4 regions of the Hymenobacter sp. M1-2 genome follow, and region 1 is predicted to be linked to each of the others. Evidence: riboswitches for the same ligand, from Rfam matches in the RefSeq annotation. Region 1 holds a riboswitch; each other region holds the start of a gene.
The links. Region 1 has a riboswitch for S-adenosylmethionine ahead of ACYSMN_RS20850 (carboxymuconolactone decarboxylase family protein). Riboswitches for the same ligand answer to the same signal wherever they lie in the genome.
Positions count from the first base shown of each region.

Region 2: another riboswitch for S-adenosylmethionine. It lies ahead of ACYSMN_RS00835 (TonB-dependent receptor); the one in region 1 lies ahead of ACYSMN_RS20850 (carboxymuconolactone decarboxylase family protein).
Region 3: another riboswitch for S-adenosylmethionine. It lies ahead of ACYSMN_RS24830 (O-acetylhomoserine aminocarboxypropyltransferase/cysteine synthase family protein); the one in region 1 lies ahead of ACYSMN_RS20850 (carboxymuconolactone decarboxylase family protein).
Region 4: another riboswitch for S-adenosylmethionine. It lies ahead of metH (methionine synthase); the one in region 1 lies ahead of ACYSMN_RS20850 (carboxymuconolactone decarboxylase family protein).

Region 1 is NZ_JBTYZO010000025.1:47,093-51,863, reverse strand. Features, by position in the region: gene ACYSMN_RS20860 (3-(methylthio)propionyl-CoA ligase) at 1-1,080, opposite strand, end outside; gene ACYSMN_RS20855 (beta-class carbonic anhydrase) at 1,257-1,838, opposite strand; gene ACYSMN_RS20850 (carboxymuconolactone decarboxylase family protein) at 1,880-2,425, opposite strand; SAM riboswitch class I at 2,849-2,942, opposite strand; gene ACYSMN_RS20845 (serine hydrolase domain-containing protein) at 3,523-4,771, opposite strand, start outside.
Region 2 is NZ_JBTYZO010000001.1:178,824-183,594, reverse strand. Features, by position in the region: gene ACYSMN_RS00845 (LysR family transcriptional regulator) at 1-146, shown strand, start outside; gene ACYSMN_RS00840 (flavodoxin family protein) at 185-736, shown strand; SAM riboswitch class I at 1,211-1,302, shown strand; gene ACYSMN_RS00835 (TonB-dependent receptor) at 1,715-4,465, shown strand; gene ACYSMN_RS00830 (SLC5 family protein) at 4,747-4,771, shown strand, end outside.
Region 3 is NZ_JBTYZO010000041.1:11,321-16,091, forward strand. Features, by position in the region: gene ACYSMN_RS24820 (lipocalin family protein) at 19-438, opposite strand; gene ACYSMN_RS24825 (LysM peptidoglycan-binding domain-containing protein) at 675-962, shown strand; SAM riboswitch class I at 1,388-1,500, shown strand; gene ACYSMN_RS24830 (O-acetylhomoserine aminocarboxypropyltransferase/cysteine synthase family protein) at 1,889-3,277, shown strand; gene metX (homoserine O-acetyltransferase MetX) at 3,613-4,647, shown strand; gene ACYSMN_RS24840 (homoserine dehydrogenase) at 4,637-4,771, shown strand, end outside.
Region 4 is NZ_JBTYZO010000032.1:35,573-40,343, forward strand. Features, by position in the region: gene ACYSMN_RS23215 (DUF5686 and carboxypeptidase-like regulatory domain-containing protein) at 1-319, opposite strand, end outside; gene ACYSMN_RS23220 (PA14 domain-containing protein) at 535-2,271, opposite strand; SAM riboswitch class I at 2,640-2,744, shown strand; gene metH (methionine synthase) at 2,813-4,771, shown strand, end outside.

The DNA of each region.
Region 1 (4,771 bases):
GGCGAACTGCTCGTCTTCGCTGAGCTTAAGGTGCTTGGTTTTGAGCGTGCAGACGGTGCCCAGCGGCGAAGTCTCCGACATGCCCCAAGCGTGGCGGATCTGCACGCCCAGCTCCTCATCGAATGCTTTTAACAAAGCTGGTGGGCACGAGGCGCCACCCACAATCATGCGCCGGAGCGTGGTGAATTGCAGTTTTTTCTCCCGCATAAACGTCAGCAGCCCAAACCAGATGGTGGGCACGCCAGCCGTAAACGTGACCCCTTCCGTCTCATATAGCTCGTACAAGCTAGCCGCGTCCAGGCCGGGGCCGGGCAGCACGAGCTTGCAGCCATTGAGCGGCGCCGCGTACGGAATGCCCCAGGCATTGACGTGAAACATGGGCACCACCGGCAAGACGACGTCGCGGGCCGAGCAGTTGAAACAGTCGGGCAGGGAGGCGGCGTAGGAGTGGAGCAACGTGGAGCGGTGGGAGTAGAGTACGCCCTTGGGCTGGTCGGTGGTGCCGGAGGTGTAGCAGAGCGAAGACGCCGTATTTTCGTTGAACACGGGCCACTCGTATTCCGCCGACTCGGCCGCCAGCAGGTCTTCGTAGCAGCGGAGGTTGGGCAGATTACTGGTCTCTCCTTCCGGGGTTTGGGGCATGTGGGCGCGGTCCGTCATTAGCACCCAGTCTTTCACCAGCGGGCAGTGCGACGCCAGTTTTTCCACCAGGGGCAGGAACGTAAGATCGAAGAAAATTACGCGGTCCTGGGCGTGGTTGATGATGTAGACGAGCTGCTCGGGAAACAGGCGCGGGTTGATGGTATGGCACACGGCCCCGCTGCCCGACACCGCATAATATAGCTCCAAGTGGCGGTGCGTGTTCCAGGCCAAGGTGCCCACCCGGTCGCCAATACTCACGCTCAGACCAACCAGCGCATTGGCCAGCTGCTTGCTGCGCTGGCTCAGGCCAGCGTACGTGTAGCGGTGCAACACCCCCTCGGGCAGGCGCGACACAATTTCAGTATCAGAATGCCACTTGGCGACGTATTCCAGCAGCCCTGCGATGCGCAGAGGCTCGTTCATCATTAATCCTAGCATGGGAAGAGCGTTGGTGGGCCTTTAAGCTAGGAATTTGTACCCGTTATTCCACGTAAGATTCTCTGCTCCCATTGCCTGACACTGCGAATCTCTGCGCCTAACCCTGCGAAACACTGAGAGAAACAAAAAAGCCCCGACCATTAGACCGAGGCTTCTCGAATGAGGCGGAATAAGCTTTAACTGGCCCGCCCAATTTGCGTAGCAGCCGGCACTTCAATGAGTTGACCAGTTTTCACGTCGTAGATGTAGCCGTACACCGGAATGGTGGCCGGTACCAGCGGGTGCTGCCGAATACGCTGTACGTCATCGACCACGCTTTGCTCTAGGTTTTTGAAGGTGAGGAAAGCAATGTGGCGCGCTTCCGTCGAACCGGGACCCTGGCCGACATCATGCCAGCCAGTTTCATCGACGGTGGCCGTTTCCAGGCTGTTAGCCAGCAGGTCGCGGATGATGTCGTCGGTGAAAAGCGCCATGCCGCAGTCGGTGTGGTGGATGACGAAGAATTCCTTGGTGCCCAGCAGTTTGTAGGAAATGACCAGAGAGCGAATGGCGTCGTCGCTGGCCCGGCCGCCAGCGTTGCGGATAACGTGGGCATCACCTTCGGCCAGACCAGCATACTTGGCCGGGTCGAGGCGGGCATCCATGCAGGTGAGAATGGCGAAACGGCGAGCCGGAGGCAGCGCCAAGCCGCCTTTTTCGCCGAAGCTGGCTTGGTACTGCTGATTGGCGTCGAGAACTTCCTCTAAAATCTGGCTCATGAAAAACTGGTTTGGAATGGCAGAAAACGGGTGAGTTTAGGCTAAGCGGGTAAGGGCTGCGCGGCGGGCCAGTCGGTAGGCACTTGGGCAATGTGTTGCACGTAGTTGTTGAAGGTGTTGAGCGCCACCACCCCAATCAGCTCCACAAGGGCCGCTTTGCTGTAGCCGGCCGCGAAAAACTCGTCGAGCGTTTCCTGCGATGGGTGGCCGTTGTTGCCGACGATGCTCAGCGTCAGGGCCGCCAGCGCGTTGAGGCGGGTATCGGTGCTGCTGGCGGTGCGCACGGCAATGGTTTCTTCTTCGGTCAGACCCTGGAGCTTACCGACGGTGGTGTGGGCGGCCACGCAGTAGTCGCACTCATTGGCTTCGGAGGCGGCCAGGTATATCGTTTCAATTTCGCGGCCGCTTAGCTCGCCTTGGCTCAAAGCCGTACCGAAACCGATGGACCCATTGAGAGCCTGCGCCGAATGGGCGAAGGTGGCGTACAAGTTGGGCACGAAACCCAGCTTGCCGCGCAGGCCATCGAAAGTGGCTTTGGCGCCCTCCGGGGCCTGCTCACGGGTGAGTACTTGCAATTGATTGCTCATGAAGAAAAAGTAAAAGTGTGAATGGAAGAGAAGGCGAAAAGGCCCTCTTCGCAGTTCACGCGCGGCAGCTACCATGGACCTCTTCTCCAACTTCTGCCACCCAGCTGTGCAGCCGTACGGCCGCGTTTGCTTCAGGCAAGCACGCTAAGCACCAAGGCACATAAGGCCAAGGCTTAACCCGAAAGACAGAAAAGAGGAAAGGCGCGGTAGCGGGAAAACGCGATACGCAGTCAGGCAAGCAGCCAGTGCTGGAGCGCTTCAGGGCTGGACTAGCCTACCGTAAGCGCAAACTGGAAGAGGAAACGTGTGGGTCCTTCAACAACCACTCCCGGCCGGACACGCGACGCAACAACACATTCGCAGGCTAGCAACGAGGTGGGGCGGTAGGGCAGGGGAGGGAAAGAAGGTGTCCACGGCAACTTGTTTTTATATGGTCAGGAGTTGGCACCGTTCCAGCTTGTCACTGGGGGTTGCCGGCGTTTCGTCGAGCCTGTCTCTCCACGCCTCTGTATAAAAACAATCCTTTTATAGGTAAAGAATTGGTGCTCAAATGTAGTAGATGAATTTCAATAAAGCCACATAGCCAAATTGTTAAGAAATCGGGGCTTAGAATTGCGTGATGAGAGCTTAGACCAACTGCTTGTTTTGAATCTTGTTACGACTTGCTCAGTCAGAATTTTCCAGCCCCGGAGGGGCGGCATATCGGTAGCCCACGACAGCACACTATCTCCTAAGCCCTGTAGGGGCGACACTGGTTTAGGCCCTAATGGCGTGTCGCCCCTACAGGGCTTGTTCTTTCTCTTCTCGCTAAATACTACCGATATGTCGCCCCTCCGGGGCTGGAAGAATGTCAATAGTGTAAGGCTTGCCCGTACACAGATTGTGTAGACGTTTGTTCTACTTGACCACCGGGGACAGCGCGTCCTGACATGCTGAGTGCAGCCGTCGCGCTAGCATCGGTTACGACATTAGCCAGATGCTTCCTGCACTCGGCATGACAGGGTGCCGCCACATAATCTCAGAGAAAACGCAGCGGCCCGCAGAAGAATATCCTCCGCGAGCCGCTGCGTTTTTGGGCTGTAGAACCTCTTGGAAAGTTATTCCTCTACCGTTGTTTCTACAGTTTGCTTCTGCACCGGTCGCACACTTTCCAGCGTCACTTGCAGCACGTTGGTGCGCACGTTCAGCTCCGAGATTTTATTGTTGCGGCGCGTGGGGTTCACGCGGTTGGTAAGCACGATGCACATGATTTCCTCCTTGGGGTCGACCCAGAAATAGGTGCCCGTGTAGCCGGTGTGGCCGTAGCTGAGTGGCGAGGCGCTTTTGGCGGAGTTCACGGCCGGGTTGGTGGCGGGCCGGTCGAAGCCGAGGGCGCGGCGGTTGTCGGGGCAGAACTGGCACTTGGTGTACTCGGCCAGAGTTTCGGACTTCAGTATCTGTTGGTTGCCGTAGCGACCGTTCCAGGCGTAGAGCTGCACCAGCTTGGCCAGGTCGTTGGCGGAGCCAAAAAGGCCGGCGTGGCCGGAGAGGCCGCCGAGCAGAGCCGCGCCTTCGTCGTGTACGGTGCCGTGGAGCTGGCCGTGGCGAAACAGCGAATCGTACTCGGTGGGGGCAATGCGGCTGAGCGGGAAGCGGCGCGTGGGGTTGTAACCGAGTGTGGTGGCGCCCAGCGGCCGGTAGATTTCGTCGGTGATGAACTGGTTGAGGGGCTTGCCGCTGGCGGATTTCACGAAGCGCGGGTATAGAATGAATGACAAATCGGAGTACACATACCCCGGCTTCTCATTCAGCGGCGACTCGGCAATGGCTTTCACAATCCGCGCTGGGAAGTCCTTGCGCGCCCACAGCTTGGGGCCCGCGTGTAGCGGGAAGCGGGCCGATGAATCGGGGCGGAAGTAGCGGCGGCTTAGTTCCGAGGGTTTGGTGGTGGACACGTCCTTCGCGTCGGGGCTTTTGCCGAACAGAGCGTTGAAGATGCCGCGCGGCTTGGTGTAGTCTTTCCAGAACGGAATCCAGGCTTTGAGGCGAGCTTGGTGGGTGAGTACGTCGCGCAGCTTCAGGTCTTGCTTGTTGGTGCCGGCCAGTTCCGGGAATAGCTGGCCCATGGTCATGTCGGGATTGAATTTGCCTTGGTCCTGGAGCCGCATAAGGGCCGGCAGTGCGGCGGCTACCTTCGTCACGGAAGCCAAGTCGTAGAGGTCGGTGTTGCGGACGGCGCGGCTGGGTTTGCCGGCCTGCGCGGGGGCATCGGCAAAGGAGTGCGTGCCGTAGCTTTTGCGCATCACCACCGTGCCGCGCCGGGCAATGAGCACCTCGCCACCGGGAAACGCACGAGCCGCAATGGCG
Region 2 (4,771 bases), on a different contig from region 1:
AGCTGCGCGCCGTGCGCATTAACTCCACGGGCCTGCACAAGCGCGAGTACGTGGCGCGACTTAAAAACAAGAAACAGCCCCTGTTCTTCGACTGCTTCATCAACTCGCTGAAGCAGGAAATGCAGTTCGACAACGTGCTCATCTAAGCACCTAAGTTGTTTCTACTGCGCCTTAAACCAGCCTCATGTCTTCCGAATTCCGCTTTCTTTTCCTACTCGCCAGCCCCCGCGAAGCCGGCAACAGTGAAATCCTGGCCCGCCACGCGGCGGGCTCTTTACCGGCTACCGCCGCACAGCGTTGGCTACGGCTAGATGACCATCCGCTGCCGCCCTTCGAGGACCTGCGCCACGCGCCGGCGCCCGGCACCTATCCCGCCCCGGAAGGGGCCGCCGCCACGCTGCTCGAAGCCACGCTCTGGGCCACCGACATTGTGGTAGTAGCACCCCTGTACTGGTACGCGCTGCCCGCCCCCGCCAAGCTCTATTTCGACCATTGGAGCGGCTGGATGCGCGTCCCGGACCTCAACCTCCGGCCCCAGCTAGCCGGCAAAACGCTACACGCCATCGTGAGCAGCAGCGGCGATGCCCCCGAAGCCCAGCCCCTGCACGACATGCTCCGCCTTACCGCCGACTACATGCGCATGCACTGGGGCGGTATGCTGCTCGGCAACGGCTCCGCCCCCGGCGACATCCGCCGAGACACTGTAGCCTGGCAAGCCGCCACAACTTTTCTGTAGAAGTGCCGCCATCGGCCGCTGCTTAGGAGGCGGGCTCGCTATTCGGTCTTTGGTGAGCGAGTTCGCGATTATCAAAGCACGACTTCAAATGAGGAGTACCTTGCGAAAAAAATATTCAAGGGCCCTCCAAAATTGGAGGGCCCTTGAATATTTTTTTCGCAAGGTACTCCTGGGATAAGCTTCTGCTGGAGTGGATGGCCCTGTGCCAAGCGCGACGCGGCGTATGGCGCACTGCCAATTTTTACCTTATGGGAGGTCGTGTTATACAAACCTAGAGCCGCTAGGAAGCTGCTTCGCAATATGGGTGAGCGGGTAGCATTAGTCAGGGCGGTGGAAAGCCGCCTGCCCGGTACGCGACATGCTTTGATCCTGCTTTACTAGGACGGGCTCAATGGCAATTTTTGAATAAAATTTGGGCGTTTGAGGAATGCGGCTTTACCTTTAGCCCATCAATTCTTTCCCCACAAAGGATTGTTTTTATACAGAGGCGTGGAGAGACAGGCTCTATGAAACGCCGGCAACCCTCGGATCATCCGAAACGGTGCCAACTCCTGACCATATAAAAACACGTTGCTGTGGACACCTCCGCCAACAATTCTGCTCACCTTTTTTGCTTTGTGGCTACGCCGCAAATGAGCTATGCCCAAGCCGCCGTCTGTAGCACGGAGGTAGTGGGTTGTTGTTGCTGATCCACTCCTCCATTTCCGGCTGCCGTGGGTTCCGCACCTCCTCGTTCGGGAGCTAATACATGCGCGGTCTTAAGGCTTGGGCTCTGCTATTGGCGGTAGCATATATGCTCCGCCCAACCGGCCTGAATCTTCTCGGCTCTGGTGTACCCTCTCGAAACTGAGTGCGGCTTTATCCCGCGTTCTGGCTGCGCCCTAACCGTTTCACCGACGAGTTAGCTATCTTTCCTTCCCTCCCTCTTTCTGTATTTCTAGCCGCCAGCACGCTGTCGGTGGCTCAACCTTCTTGCACATGAACAAACTATATCTCTTCGCGTTGCTGACGCTACTTTTTGCCTGGCCGACTCAACTGCTGGCGCAAGCCCAAACGGCTACCATAACCGGCCGCGTGACGGACGCGGGCACGGGGGCCGGCCTCACGGGCGTAAACGTGGTAGTGAAAGGCACACGCACCGGCACGGCTACCGACCGGGAGGGCAATTTCAGCATCAACGCAGCATCCGAAAGCGTGCGGCTGGTGTTCAGCCTCATCGGCTACCAGTCGGTGGAGCGCGAGGCTGCGGCTGGCACGCCGGTGAGCGTGGCACTGGCCGAAGGCGGCGTGCTGACGCAGGAAGTGGTGGTGTCGGCGAGCCGGGTGCCGGAGAGCATTTTGAAGTCGCCGGTGACGGTGGAGAAGCTCGATGCGCGCAGCATTCGGGAGACGGGTGCGGCTAACTTCTGGGACGCCCTCAACAATGTGAAAGGCGTGGACCTGGGCACGCAGAGCATCAACTTTAAGTCGGTGAACCTGCGCGGGTTTGGGGCCAACAACAACACCCGCGTGGTGCAGTGGCTCGATGGCATGGATACCCGCTCGCCGGGCCTGGGCTTCGGTTTCGGCAACGTGGCCGGGGCTTCGGAGCTGGATATCGACAATATAGAAGTGGTACCCGGCGCGGCTTCGGCCCTCTACGGCCCCGACGCCCTCAACGGCATCGTGCTCACGACCACCAAGGACCCATTTGAGTACCAGGGCCTGAGCGTGCAGATTCGCAACGGCCTCAACAACGTGAACTCCTCGGCCGTCGACAACCCCACGCTGCTCACCGACTACGCCATCCGCTACGCCAAGTCGTTCAACGACCGGTTTGCCTTCAAGGTGAATGCCGCTTACTTCGATGCCACCGACTGGGTTGCCAACGACGCGCAGGACCGGCGCGACCGGGGCCGGGCGGCCGGCTTCGAGCCCGGCACCCGCGACACCAACCCGCTCTACGACGGCCTGAACGTTTACGGCGACGAATTTGCCAACGCCATCACCATCGACAACGCTATTTCGGCGACTTCCGCGCTACGCGGCACGCGCGTAACGCGCACCGGCTACCGGGAGCAGGATTTGCTGGACACCGACGCCGAGAACCTGCGTTTGGGAGGCGCCCTGCACTACCGCATCACCGATAAGCTGGAAGCCATTGGCTTGGTGAACTACGGCAAAGGCAACCTGATTCAGACCGCTGGACAGCGCGTGTACTACCCCGATTACGAGCGGACTCAGGCCAAGCTGGAGCTGCGCGCCGACAACTTCTACCTGCGCGGCTACACCACGCAGCAAACGGCCGAAGGCTACGGCACGGGCACCGTAGCTCGCGCCCTCAATAACGCCTACAGCTCCAACACCACCTGGGCCAAGGACTACGTGGCGGCCTACGACGGCCAGGTGCCCGGCATAACGGCTGCCAACACGGCCGTGGCCCGCGCCTACGCCGACCGGAACCGCCTGCAACCCGGCACGGCTGCCTTAAACGAAGTAAGGAACACCGTCGCCAACACGCTCAACACGGAAGGCGGGGCCCGGCAGGTTGAAAACTCCGACCTGTGGCACGCGGAAGGCATGTACAACTTCAAAAACCAGTTCCAGTTCGTGGATTTGCTGGTGGGCGGCCACTTCCGGCGCTACAACCTCGAATCGAACCGCACACTGTTTCCGCTCGATGCCGAAGGGAAAGAATATACGGTGGAGGAATATGGCGGCTACGTCCAGCTGGCCCGCACCTTCCCACTGGCCGAGGACTTGAGCCTACGCCCCACCTTCGCCGCCCGCTACGACAAGAACGAGTATCTTGACGGCGGCTTCACGCCTCGCGGCTCGGCGGTGCTGACCTTTAAGACGCACAACCTGCGCGGCTCCTACCAAACGGCTTTCCGCAATCCTTCGCCCGGCAACTTGTTCGCCTACAATATCACTCCTACTGGCCTGAGCGAGCTAGGCGGCACCGAGCTGATTGCCAACCGCGCCAACCTCTTCGACAACCCAGCTTACACCGAAGCTTCCGTGCTGGCCTATCGCACCAGCAGAAACCCAGCCGATTTGGTGCAGTACACGCCAAAGGTCATCGAGACCGAGAAAATAGCCACCTGGGAAGTGGGCTATAAGTCGGTAGTGGCGCAGTCGCTATTCGTGGATGCCTTCTACTTCCACAGCCGCTACTCCGACTTCATTGCCAACCAGAATTTCATTCAGCCCATCAATGGCAACGTAACGGACCTGGCTGAGCCTCAAACCTCCATCCGCTACCAAATCAACCTCAATAAAGCCGACGAAATTTTGGTGAACGGCGTGGGCCTGGGCGTGGATTATGCTTTCCCGCGCGGCTTCCGCCTCAGCACCAACTACACTTACCAGGAAGGCAAGGACAAGAACACCGGCAAGAAGCTCTCCGACCCCGAAGTGACAGCCAAAGGCCGCAACTTCTTCAACTCGCCCGAAAACCGCACCAACGTATCCTTCAGCAACGCCAAGCTCACTGACCACGTGGGCTTCACCGTCACCTGGCGCTGGCAAGACCGCACCTGGTGGGAGCAAGGTTTCGCCGGCGATACCTGGATTCCCGCCTTCCACACCTTCGACGCGCAAGTTTCCTACCGCCTGCCCGAGCTGAAATCGACCGTGAAACTAGGCGGCTCCAACCTCTTCAACCGCTACTACAGCCAGGGCTACGGCCTACCGCAAGTCGGCGGCCTGTACTACGTGTCCGTGGTGCTGGAAGACCTGCTGAAGTAGGGCCTCGGGGCCTCACCCCCTAGCCCCCTCTCCTAGGGGAGAGGGGGAACTAGCTTTAAAGCTAATTTCTAGCATCCCTCCTTTTTGCAAGGAGTGGTGGCCGCAGGCCGGGGTGGTAAAAATCGTTGCACGACTACTAACACTAGCCTTCTAATTCACTTAACCCACCCGCTCATCAACCACCCCTAGCCCCTCCTTGAAAAAGGAGGGGAACTAGAATCTAGCTTAGAACTAGTCCCCCCTCTCTGAAGGAGAGGGGGCTAGGGGGTGAGGCTCCCACCATGCTCAAATCCCTAACTACTTTCG
Region 3 (4,771 bases), on a different contig from region 1:
AGAGCTTCATTCAGCAGCTTACTCCTTTTCCAAGCGTAGCTCGGCGCCGGCGGGGCTCTTGAGGGTCAGCTTGTCGTCGGTCAGGGTTACCACGTCGAAGGTGTTGCTTTGCGCGGCGCCGTCGGGGGTCATCGTGATTTTTTTGCCGGCTTGGTCGAAGTCGTACTTGCCTTTCACATTGCCGGAAGCAGGCGAGGACATATCGTATTGGCCATTGGCGAAGAACGTGATACGCTCGTCTTCCTGCGCGTCGGTTTGCTTCACTTTGTCGCCAGCGGTGCTTAGCTCCTTATCGGTCTTCCAAACTTTGCTCTGGGCGCCGTAGAGCATGTTTACGCCTTCTACTTTGCCTTCTTTGCTGCCGCAGGCAGACGTGAACAGGGCTACCAGCATTAGGAGGCTAGCAAAGTACCGGAGAGGATTAGCGAGAGTGTTCATAGGGGTGTAGGGTTGGTTGGGAGGTTCTTATGAAGGGCCCCGATGAGCCCAACTGGCAAGATTAAGAGCCAGTGTTGCGCTTCTTACGGGAGCTTGCAGCAAGATGTTCAGCCAGCTTGGAGCTGCTCCGTACCGCTTCATAACCTACTGGTCAGGCTCGGCGTAAGAAGCCCTGACGACTTGCCAGCAGGCTGATAGTCGGCACTTTTCCCACTCATCTAAACCAACGCACGACTATGGGACTGTTTGATTTCATCTCGAACGAAGGCGAAAAAAAGCCGGTCGAGCCAGCTAAGCAACCCGCCACGGGCGGTGCTACCGACTTCTTCGGCAACGCCAACGGCGCCACTGAGCAAGGCGAAACCTACACCGTGGTTAGCGGCGACTCGCTTTCAAAAATTGCCAAAAACCACTACGGCGACGCTGCCAAGTGGCACCAGATTTACGACGCCAATAAAAGCACCATTGGCGCCAACCCCGACCATATTGAAGTAGGCCAGGTGCTCACGCTACCCAAGCTGTAGCCTCCGCGCCTCCAGAAAATATCCTAAAAAGCCATTCCGTTTGGAGTGGCTTTTTTATGGTTTATGATCGGTTTCGCAGACTCCTTTTACTGATCCAAATTTGCCGCGAAGCAAGCCACAGCCACTAGACAGGTGGCAGACAAAGGCGGTGTCCGGGTTCGGGTAGTGTAGGCGGCCAGCTTATTTTGCTCGTTCATCTGGTTTGTGGCATGACAGCAAATCACTGTTTTTCAGAATTTTATTCATCAGTAGAACTACCCTAGCAAATTCCATTTCAATAACAGCAGGTGAAACGCTACCTGAGAAGCAGTGCCGATAAGCCTTCATAAAAAATATTGCGCAGCTATTGCGAATATCAAAACTATGCCTATACCTTTGCAATACCAACTCGGTACTCCCCCGCTCGCGGCGGGGTAGTTTCATAAGATTTATACAGAAGCGGCGAGAGAACAGGCTCTTTGACCCGCTGGCAACCTTCGACCGCGCGAAAGGTGCCAATTCCTGCCCGACCGGCTACCGCTGGCGGGGCATATAACTCAGAGTACCATGGAAAACTCCTTCGCTTTCGCCTTTCTGAACCCCGCCGCCCTAGTCGCTGCCTTGCGCAACTTCTGGCCGTTGGGTTTTCGCGTTTCGCTGGTCGCCGTGGCGGCCAATGTGCCCCGCTACGAGCGAATGCGAATGTGCTGTTGCGGCGCGTGTTGTTGCTGTTGCTAGCCTAGTTCCGGCTACTCAGCCCTCCTCCCCTTCTTTGCCCCGGCCCTAATCGGCGGTGTCCCTTTGGTGGCGCCTCGTGGCCCTCTCGCATCCTGATTTGCTTGTCGCGCCTTCTTGCGGCTCCGTCCCGATGTGGCCTCGCTGCCTCTTGCAGCCCCATTCCTTGCACTTCACTGCCTTCTCCACAGTATACTCATCTCAGCCTCACCATGTCTACTTCAGCCCTGCACTTCGAGACGCTTCAACTCCACGCTGGCCAGCAGCCCGACCCCACCACCGGCTCCCGCGCCGTGCCTATTCACCAGACCACTTCTTACGTGTTCAAGAATGCGGAGCACGGCGCCAATCTGTTTGCACTAAAGGAGTTTGGCAACATTTATACTCGCCTAATGAACCCCACCACCGACGTATTCGAGCAGCGGATTGCGGCGCTGGAAGGCGGTGTAGCGGCGCTGGCCGTATCGTCGGGGCAGGCGGCACAGTTCATCGCGCTGAACAATATTTTGCAGGCCGGCGACAACTTCGTGAGCACGGCCCACCTCTACGGTGGCACCTACAACCAATTCAAAGTGGCTTTCAAGCGTCTCGGCATTGAAGTGCGCTTCGCCGATGGCGACCGGCCCGAAAGCTTCGAGGACCATATCGACGGCAATACCAAAGCCATCTACCTCGAAACCATCGGCAACCCAAGCTTCAGCATTCCCGATTTTGAGCGCATTGCCGCCATTGCCGAAAAGTACGACCTGCCGCTCATCGTGGACAATACCTTTGGCGCGGGCGGTTACCTGTTCCGGCCTTTGGAGCATGGCGCGCACATCGTAGTAGAATCGGCCACGAAATGGATTGGTGGCCACGGCACCAGCATCGGCGGCGTGATTGTGGACGGCGGCAAGTACGACTTCGGCAACGGCAAGTTCCCACAGTTCACGGAGCCCTCGGAAGGCTACCACGGGCTGGTGTTCAATGATGTGTTCGGCAAGAATGGGCCGTTTGGCAACATCGCCTTCATCATTCGGGCTCGAGTGGAAGGTCTGCGCGACTTTGGTCCTTCGCAGAGCCCATTCAACTCCTTCCTGCTGCTGCAAGGCCTCGAAACGCTGAGTCTGCGCGTGGAGCGTACCGTAGAAAACGCCCTGCGCGTGGCGACCTGGCTGGAGCAGCATCCGCAGGTGGAAGCCGTGAACTATCCCGGCCTGAAAAGCAGCCCCTACTACAGCCTGGCGCAGAAATACCTGACGCGCGGCGCGGGCGGGGTACTCACGTTTGCCATCAAGGGCAGCAAAGAAACGGCCACGCAATTCATCGACAACCTGAAGCTTGTTAGCCACCTCGCCAACGTCGGCGACGCCAAGACGCTCATTATTCAGCCCTCGGCCACCACGCACCAGCAGCTTTCCGAAGAGGAGCAGCGCGCGGCCGGCGTAACGCCCACGCTGCTGCGTCTGTCGGTAGGCATTGAGCATTTTAATGATATCCGCGCCGACTTGGCGCAGGCTTTTGACGCGGTGCGCGCCGCCGCGCCGCTACCTTCCGAAGAGAATGGCAGCACGCTGCTGCCCGAGCCGGAACTTGAACACGCCGCCCCGCTGGAAGTGTAATTGAGAGGGGTTGAGCTACGGTCGTTTTGAGAGGGCGACCAGCCACCACTTCCAGCCCGCGGTCCGCGGGCGGCCCGTCGCTTTTTTTGTGAGAGAGGGAATCGACGCTACCCGCCCGCCCATAGCCGGGGCGGAGCCAGTTCTGCTGGCTCTGCCCTCGGGCTATGGTAAGTATTGAGTATTGGGTACTGAGTAGTTAGTACTCAGTACTGAAACGTGAGTATCGAGTAGTTGGCGGTGGTTCAATTCTCCAGCATCCAGCGTTCCAGCTCTTTCACTCACTACTAACATCTCAGTACTAACTACCCAATACTAAATACTCACCTGACTTTTTTATGAGCGACGAACCACATATTTTCCGGCTGCCTCGTCCGTTGCGGCTGGAAAGTGGGGCCGTGCTGCCACGGGTGGAAGTTGCCTATCATACCTACGGCCGCCTCAATGCCTCCCGCGACAACGTGGTGTGGGTGTGCCACGCCCTCACGGCCAATTCTGACGTGTTGAGCTGGTGGCCTGGCCTGTTCGGGCCCGGCTGCTATTTCGACCCCGCCGATTGGTTTATCGTGTGTGCCAACGTACTGGGCTCCTGCTACGGCAGTACCGGCCCGCTCACGCCGCGCACCGACGATGAGCCGGCGTTTTACGAGCAGTTTCCGCTGGTGACGATTCGGGATATGGTGGCCGCCCACGAGGCGCTACGCGAACACCTGGCGCTGCTGCAAATTCATACGCTGCTGGGCGGCTCACTGGGTGGGCAGCAGGCCGTGGAATGGGCCGTGCAGCAGCCGACCTTGTTTGAGAATCTGGTGCTGTTGGCTACCAACGCCCGCCATTCGGCCTGGGGTATTGCCTTTAACGAGGCGCAGCGCCTGGCCATCTTCGCCGATCCTACTTACCACAGCGCCACGCCGGAAGGCGGCGCGGCCGGGCTACGGGCGGCGCGGGCCATAGCCCTGCTCAGCTACCGCAGCTACGACGCCTACGGACGCAGTCAAACGGAACCCGACGACGAAACGCTGGACGATTTCCGGGCCAGCTCCTACCAACGCTACCAGGGCGACAAGCTCGTGGCCCGCTTCAATGCCTATTCCTACGTGGCTCTGTCGCGGACTATGGATACGCATCACGTGGGCCGGGGGCGCGGGGGTTTGCGGAAGGCATTGGGCCGCATTCGGGCCCGCACGCTGGTGTTGAGCATCACCTCCGACGTGCTGTTTCCGCCCGCCGAGCAGCAATTGCTGGCGCGCTACATCCAGGGAGCCATGTACGCCGAAATGGATTCGGAATTCGGCCACGATGGATTCCTGATTGAAACCGCCCAAATCACCCATTTCCTCGAACGATTCCACGTCCAGACGTATGTCCATTAACTCCAGCCTAGTTCCGGCTACTTCTATTCGTATTGGCCTGATTGGATTCGGCTGCGTGGGACAGGGTCTGTACGACATCCTGCAACAGCAGCCCGACAGCGGCTTTGAAGTGGCGCGTATTGCC
Region 4 (4,771 bases), on a different contig from region 1:
CCGAACCTAGTGCGAAGTCAATAGTTTGGCTGGCTACCTGCGGCTTCAGGGCCTTCTTCAGCGGCGCAAAGCCCATAGCCGACGCTACAACGGTATCGGCAGGGGCAGTGCTCAACCGATACCGACCATTTTCATCGGCCGTGGCGCCGGAAGTGGTACCTGGTACGAATACTGAGGCGAAAGGCACGGGTTTGCCCGTAGCGGCCTCTGTTATGCGGCCCGTGACAACCACCTGTTGCGCCCAAACAGACTGTGCTCCAACTAGTAGCAGGAGCAGAAACAGCGAAGAATAAGAGAAGCGGTGGTAGAAGAGCGGCAAGATTGATAATCAAATAGATGTCGACAGAAGAACGCGCAGTGAGCCGTAAGATACAGAATAAGGACTGTACCCCTACCCGCCGTGGCAGCCGGGAGGAAAAATTATGCCAGCAGTTAAAAACAAAACCTAGCTATTCGAGTTTTAGCGGGCTTCTGGCGCATTCACCTTTCGCCACGATAACAAAAGAGTAATCCAGGGGAGAGGTAAGTGCCTCACTATTGTACTACTACCTCCACCCGCCGGTTGCGTGGGCGTTGCTGCGGGTCTCGGTTGTCGGCCACGGGACGAGTGCCGCCGTAGCCGCGGGCCGTGAGTCGCACGGAATCAATGCCTTGCTGCACCAAATATTGCCGTACCACGCGGGCCCGCTGATCGGAAAGGCGCAAGTTGAGAGCAGGCTCGCCCACGTTGTCGGTGTGGCCGGCTATTTCCAGGCGCAGGCTCGGCTGTTCCCGTAGCCGGCGAGCCAAGGCATTGAGCATGGGCCGGGAAGTTGGCAGCAGTGAGGCCGTACTCTGTGTGAAGTACAAATTGGGCAGCGTAACCGCCGCGCCCCGGCTCAAAGCGGCCAGATCCGGCAGGACCACCGTATCAACCGAAGGTCCGGCGGGCAATGCTGGACGAGCGGCTGGACGAGTAACTGGGCGCGTGACACGCGGCGCAGCTGGACGAGGAGCCGCAAGTTTAGCAGCAACAGTGGGCTTGGGCGGCTGGCGGCTAGCAACTACTGGCGCAGCCGGTGGTTCGGGCAGCGGCCGGGGCAGCTCAGGATACAGATACTGCTTGGGCACCACTGTGGGGCCGAGGCGCTTAGCTGCATCAAACGCCTGCTCCAGCGTGGTAGGTCCGCCCATCGCCGACGGTCGCACCCACGACAGCACCGCCCGGGATACGCCCTGTACGTTCTTGTAGGCGAGGTCAATCTGGTAAAAGTGGCCAGCTGTGAGGCTCTGCACCATATCAACCGGAATGGGCGGCTTGCGCGGCGCAAAGTACTCCGGCTCATACTTTTCCATGCTCAAGACGTTGGCCCCCGCGAAGGAAATGTCAGTGGCGTCATCCCACTCGGTATGAAACACATACAGCCCCGACTCTGGGGCATACACGTAGCCGGTCCAGCGCACGGAGAAGCCCTGGCTTGGCACGCCGGGCGCCGGGGCGCTGCCCCGCCACGTTACGTTCAGCACCGGCTCTACGCGGCTGTGCACGGCCGGCCCGCGCACCGAGCTAGCATAGTATGTGGCTTGAAGTCCGATGCCGTCGGGGAGCTTGCCGGGTACAGTTACGCCCGCGCTGGGCTGTACGGGGGTGGCGGTAACGGGCCGGCTGCCCGGCGGACCGGGCACGATGCTAATGGTACCGCCAGTAGGCTTTGGAGCGGCCGCCGGTAGTGGCTTGGCCGATGTGGGTAGCGTGGTATACAGCCGGGCGCTTGGAATAGGCCGGGGTTCTTCGGTGGAGTTCGGGAGCTTCCAAGTCAGCAAGGCCCGGGTATCGTACTCCACTTGGTAGTATTCCACTCGGAGCGGATAATAGCGGCCCGCTTCCAGCCGTACTTGCATGGTATACTGCGTAGCAGGTTGCCCTCGCCAGGAGTTCAGGAGCCTTTTGCCGCCCACCCACACGCGCATTCCATCGTCGGTGGTGGCCTGAAAGGTATACATGCCCGTGATGGGAGCGTACAGGTGGCCGGTCCAGCGAACTGAAAAGTCGGTGCCATCCAAGCCGGGCCCCGGAGCCATAAAGCGAGCGGGTGGTTGGCCGGGTGCGGGTGGGGTGTAGGTCCAGTTGAAGTCGACGGTAGGGTCGGTGCGCGTGAAGGCGAGCCGTTCGAAGTTGCGGCCATTATAGTACTCGCCTTTTAAACCGGTGCCGGGCGTAGCGGGCAGCACCTGGGCTGAGGCCGCAAAGCCGAAGGCCAGCACCACCGACAACCAAAACAGAACTCTCATCAAACGTTATAGCTTAGGAGTAGAAGTGCTAATAAATTGTCAACGTCAGCAAGATAGAGGTAACCACGCTAGATGTTGAAGTGCAAAGTTTTATAGGAACACCTTATAGTTGAGCACGTATTGCTAGTATCTCCCTATTGTATTCATTCACATAAAGCAAAAGGTATCATGGCAGAGAAAAAGGCACCATGTTGGAAAGGCTACGAGCAGCAGGGTACCAAGAAGAAAGAGGGCAAAACTGTCCCCAACTGCGTTAAGAAGGATTAATGTTTATAAGCCTGGCGTTAAACCGCCCAGAAGAACCCCGACCTTGGCTTCACGGTTGGGGTTCTTGCTTTCCGGAAGTTCGGGCAGTATCTTCGCCTTGCTACTTATCCAGAAAGACCGAGGGACTGGGCCCGACGACGTCTTGGCAACCTGAAATAAAACAAGGTGCCAACTCCCATTTCGCCACCAGCGGAAGAAGATAAGTACGGACTCGCTTCGCGCGGCTCTTTCTGGATAGGCACTTTTTCGTTGCCCGTTTTCTTTTAGAGCCGATATGCCCACGACCGTCCAGCCCCACTCTCCGCTACACGATATCCTCCAGCAGCGCCTGCTCATTCTCGACGGCGCCATGGGCACCATGATTCAGCGCCACACGTTGAGCGAGGAAGATTTCCGCGGCGCGCGCTTCGCAGATCATCCCAAGCCCCTGCGCGGCAACAATGACCTGCTCAGCATCACGCGGCCCGACATCATTAAAGGTATCCACGCTGATTATTTCGCGGCCGGTGCCGATATGGTGGAAACCAACACGTTCAGCGGTACCACCATCGCGCAAGCCGATTACGGCCTAGAACACATTGTGTACGAGCTGAACTACGAGTCGGCGCGCATTGCGAAAGAAGTGGCCGACGAGTTTACTGCGCAGAATCCAGCGAAGCCGCGTTTCGTGGCTGGCGCCGTTGGGCCTACCAACCGCACTGCTTCTTTGTCGCCGGATGTGAACCGACCCGGCTTCCGCGCCGTGACATTTGATGAGCTAGCTACAGCCTACCACGAGCAAGTGCGTGGCCTGGTAGACGGCGGTTCCGACGCGCTGCTCATCGAAACCATCTTTGATACGCTTAACGCCAAAGCGGCGCTATTTGCGGTGCAGAAGTTCTTCGACGAAGGTGGCCGCGTGGTGCCCGTCATGATTTCGGGTACCATTACCGACGCTTCGGGCCGCACACTCTCCGGCCAGACGGTAGAAGCTTTCTGGAATTCCATTCGGCACCTGCCGCTGCTGAGCGTGGGCCTGAACTGCGCCCTCGGCGCCGACCAGTTGCAAGTCTATATCAAGGAGCTGAGCCGCATTGCGGACGTCCATATCTCCGCTTACCCGAATGCCGGCCTGCCCAATGCCTTCGGCGGTTACGATGAGTCGGCGCAGGAATTTGCGGGGGTGGTAGAAAACTACCTCAAGGAAGGCCTGGTGACGGTGGTGGGTGGTTGTTGTGGCACCACGCCGCAGCACATTGCCGAGCTGGCTCGGCTGGCGGAGAAGTACGAGCCTAGAAAACTAGAGCTAGAAATTAGCTCCCCTCCTTTTTTCAAGGAGGGGTTGGGGGTGGTTCAATCGTTGAACAACTCTGGCCAAATAGATTTTAGCTCTAACTCAACCACCCCCAACCCCTCCTCGAAAAAAGGAGGGGAGCTAATTTCTAGCTCGGTCACCCGCCTGAGTGGTCTGGAGCCATTCAACATCACCGCCGACAGCCTCTTCGTGAACGTAGGGGAGCGGTGCAACGTGACCGGCTCCCGCGCTTTTGCGCGGCTTATCCGTACCGGCGCTTACGAGCAGGCTCTGCAAGTAGCCCGCGACCAGGTGGAAGGCGGCGCTCAGGTCATTGATGTGAACATGGACGAAGGCATGCTCGACTCGGAGCAGGCCATGACGACGTTCCTCAACCTCATTGCCTCGGAGCCCGACATTTCGCGGGTGCCGATCATGATTGATTCCTCGAAGTGGAGCGTGCTGGAAGCCGGCCTCAAGTGCGTGCAGGGCAAGAGCATCGTCAACTCCATTTCACTGAAAGAAGGCGAAGAGGTGTTCAAGGAGCGCGCCCGCACCGTGCGGGCGTACGGCGCCGCTATGGTGGTCATGGCCTTCGATGAAAACGGCCAGGCCGACTCCTTCGAGAAGCGCATCGAAATCTGTAAGCGCAGCTACGACATCCTGGTGAACGAAGTCGGTTTCCCGGCCGAGGACATCATCTTCGACCCCAACATCCTGACCGTGGGCACCGGCATGGAGGAACACCGCAACTATGCGCTGGACTTCATTGAGGCAGTCCGCTGGATCAAGCAAAACCTGCCCGGCGCCCTCACCAGCGGCGGCGTCTCGAACATCAGCTTTTCCTACCGCGGCAACGACGTGGTGCGCGAGGCCATGCACTCGGCTTTCCTCTACCACGCCATCCGGGCCGGACTGGATATGGGCATCGTGAACCCGAGCCAGCTGGCCGTGTACGAC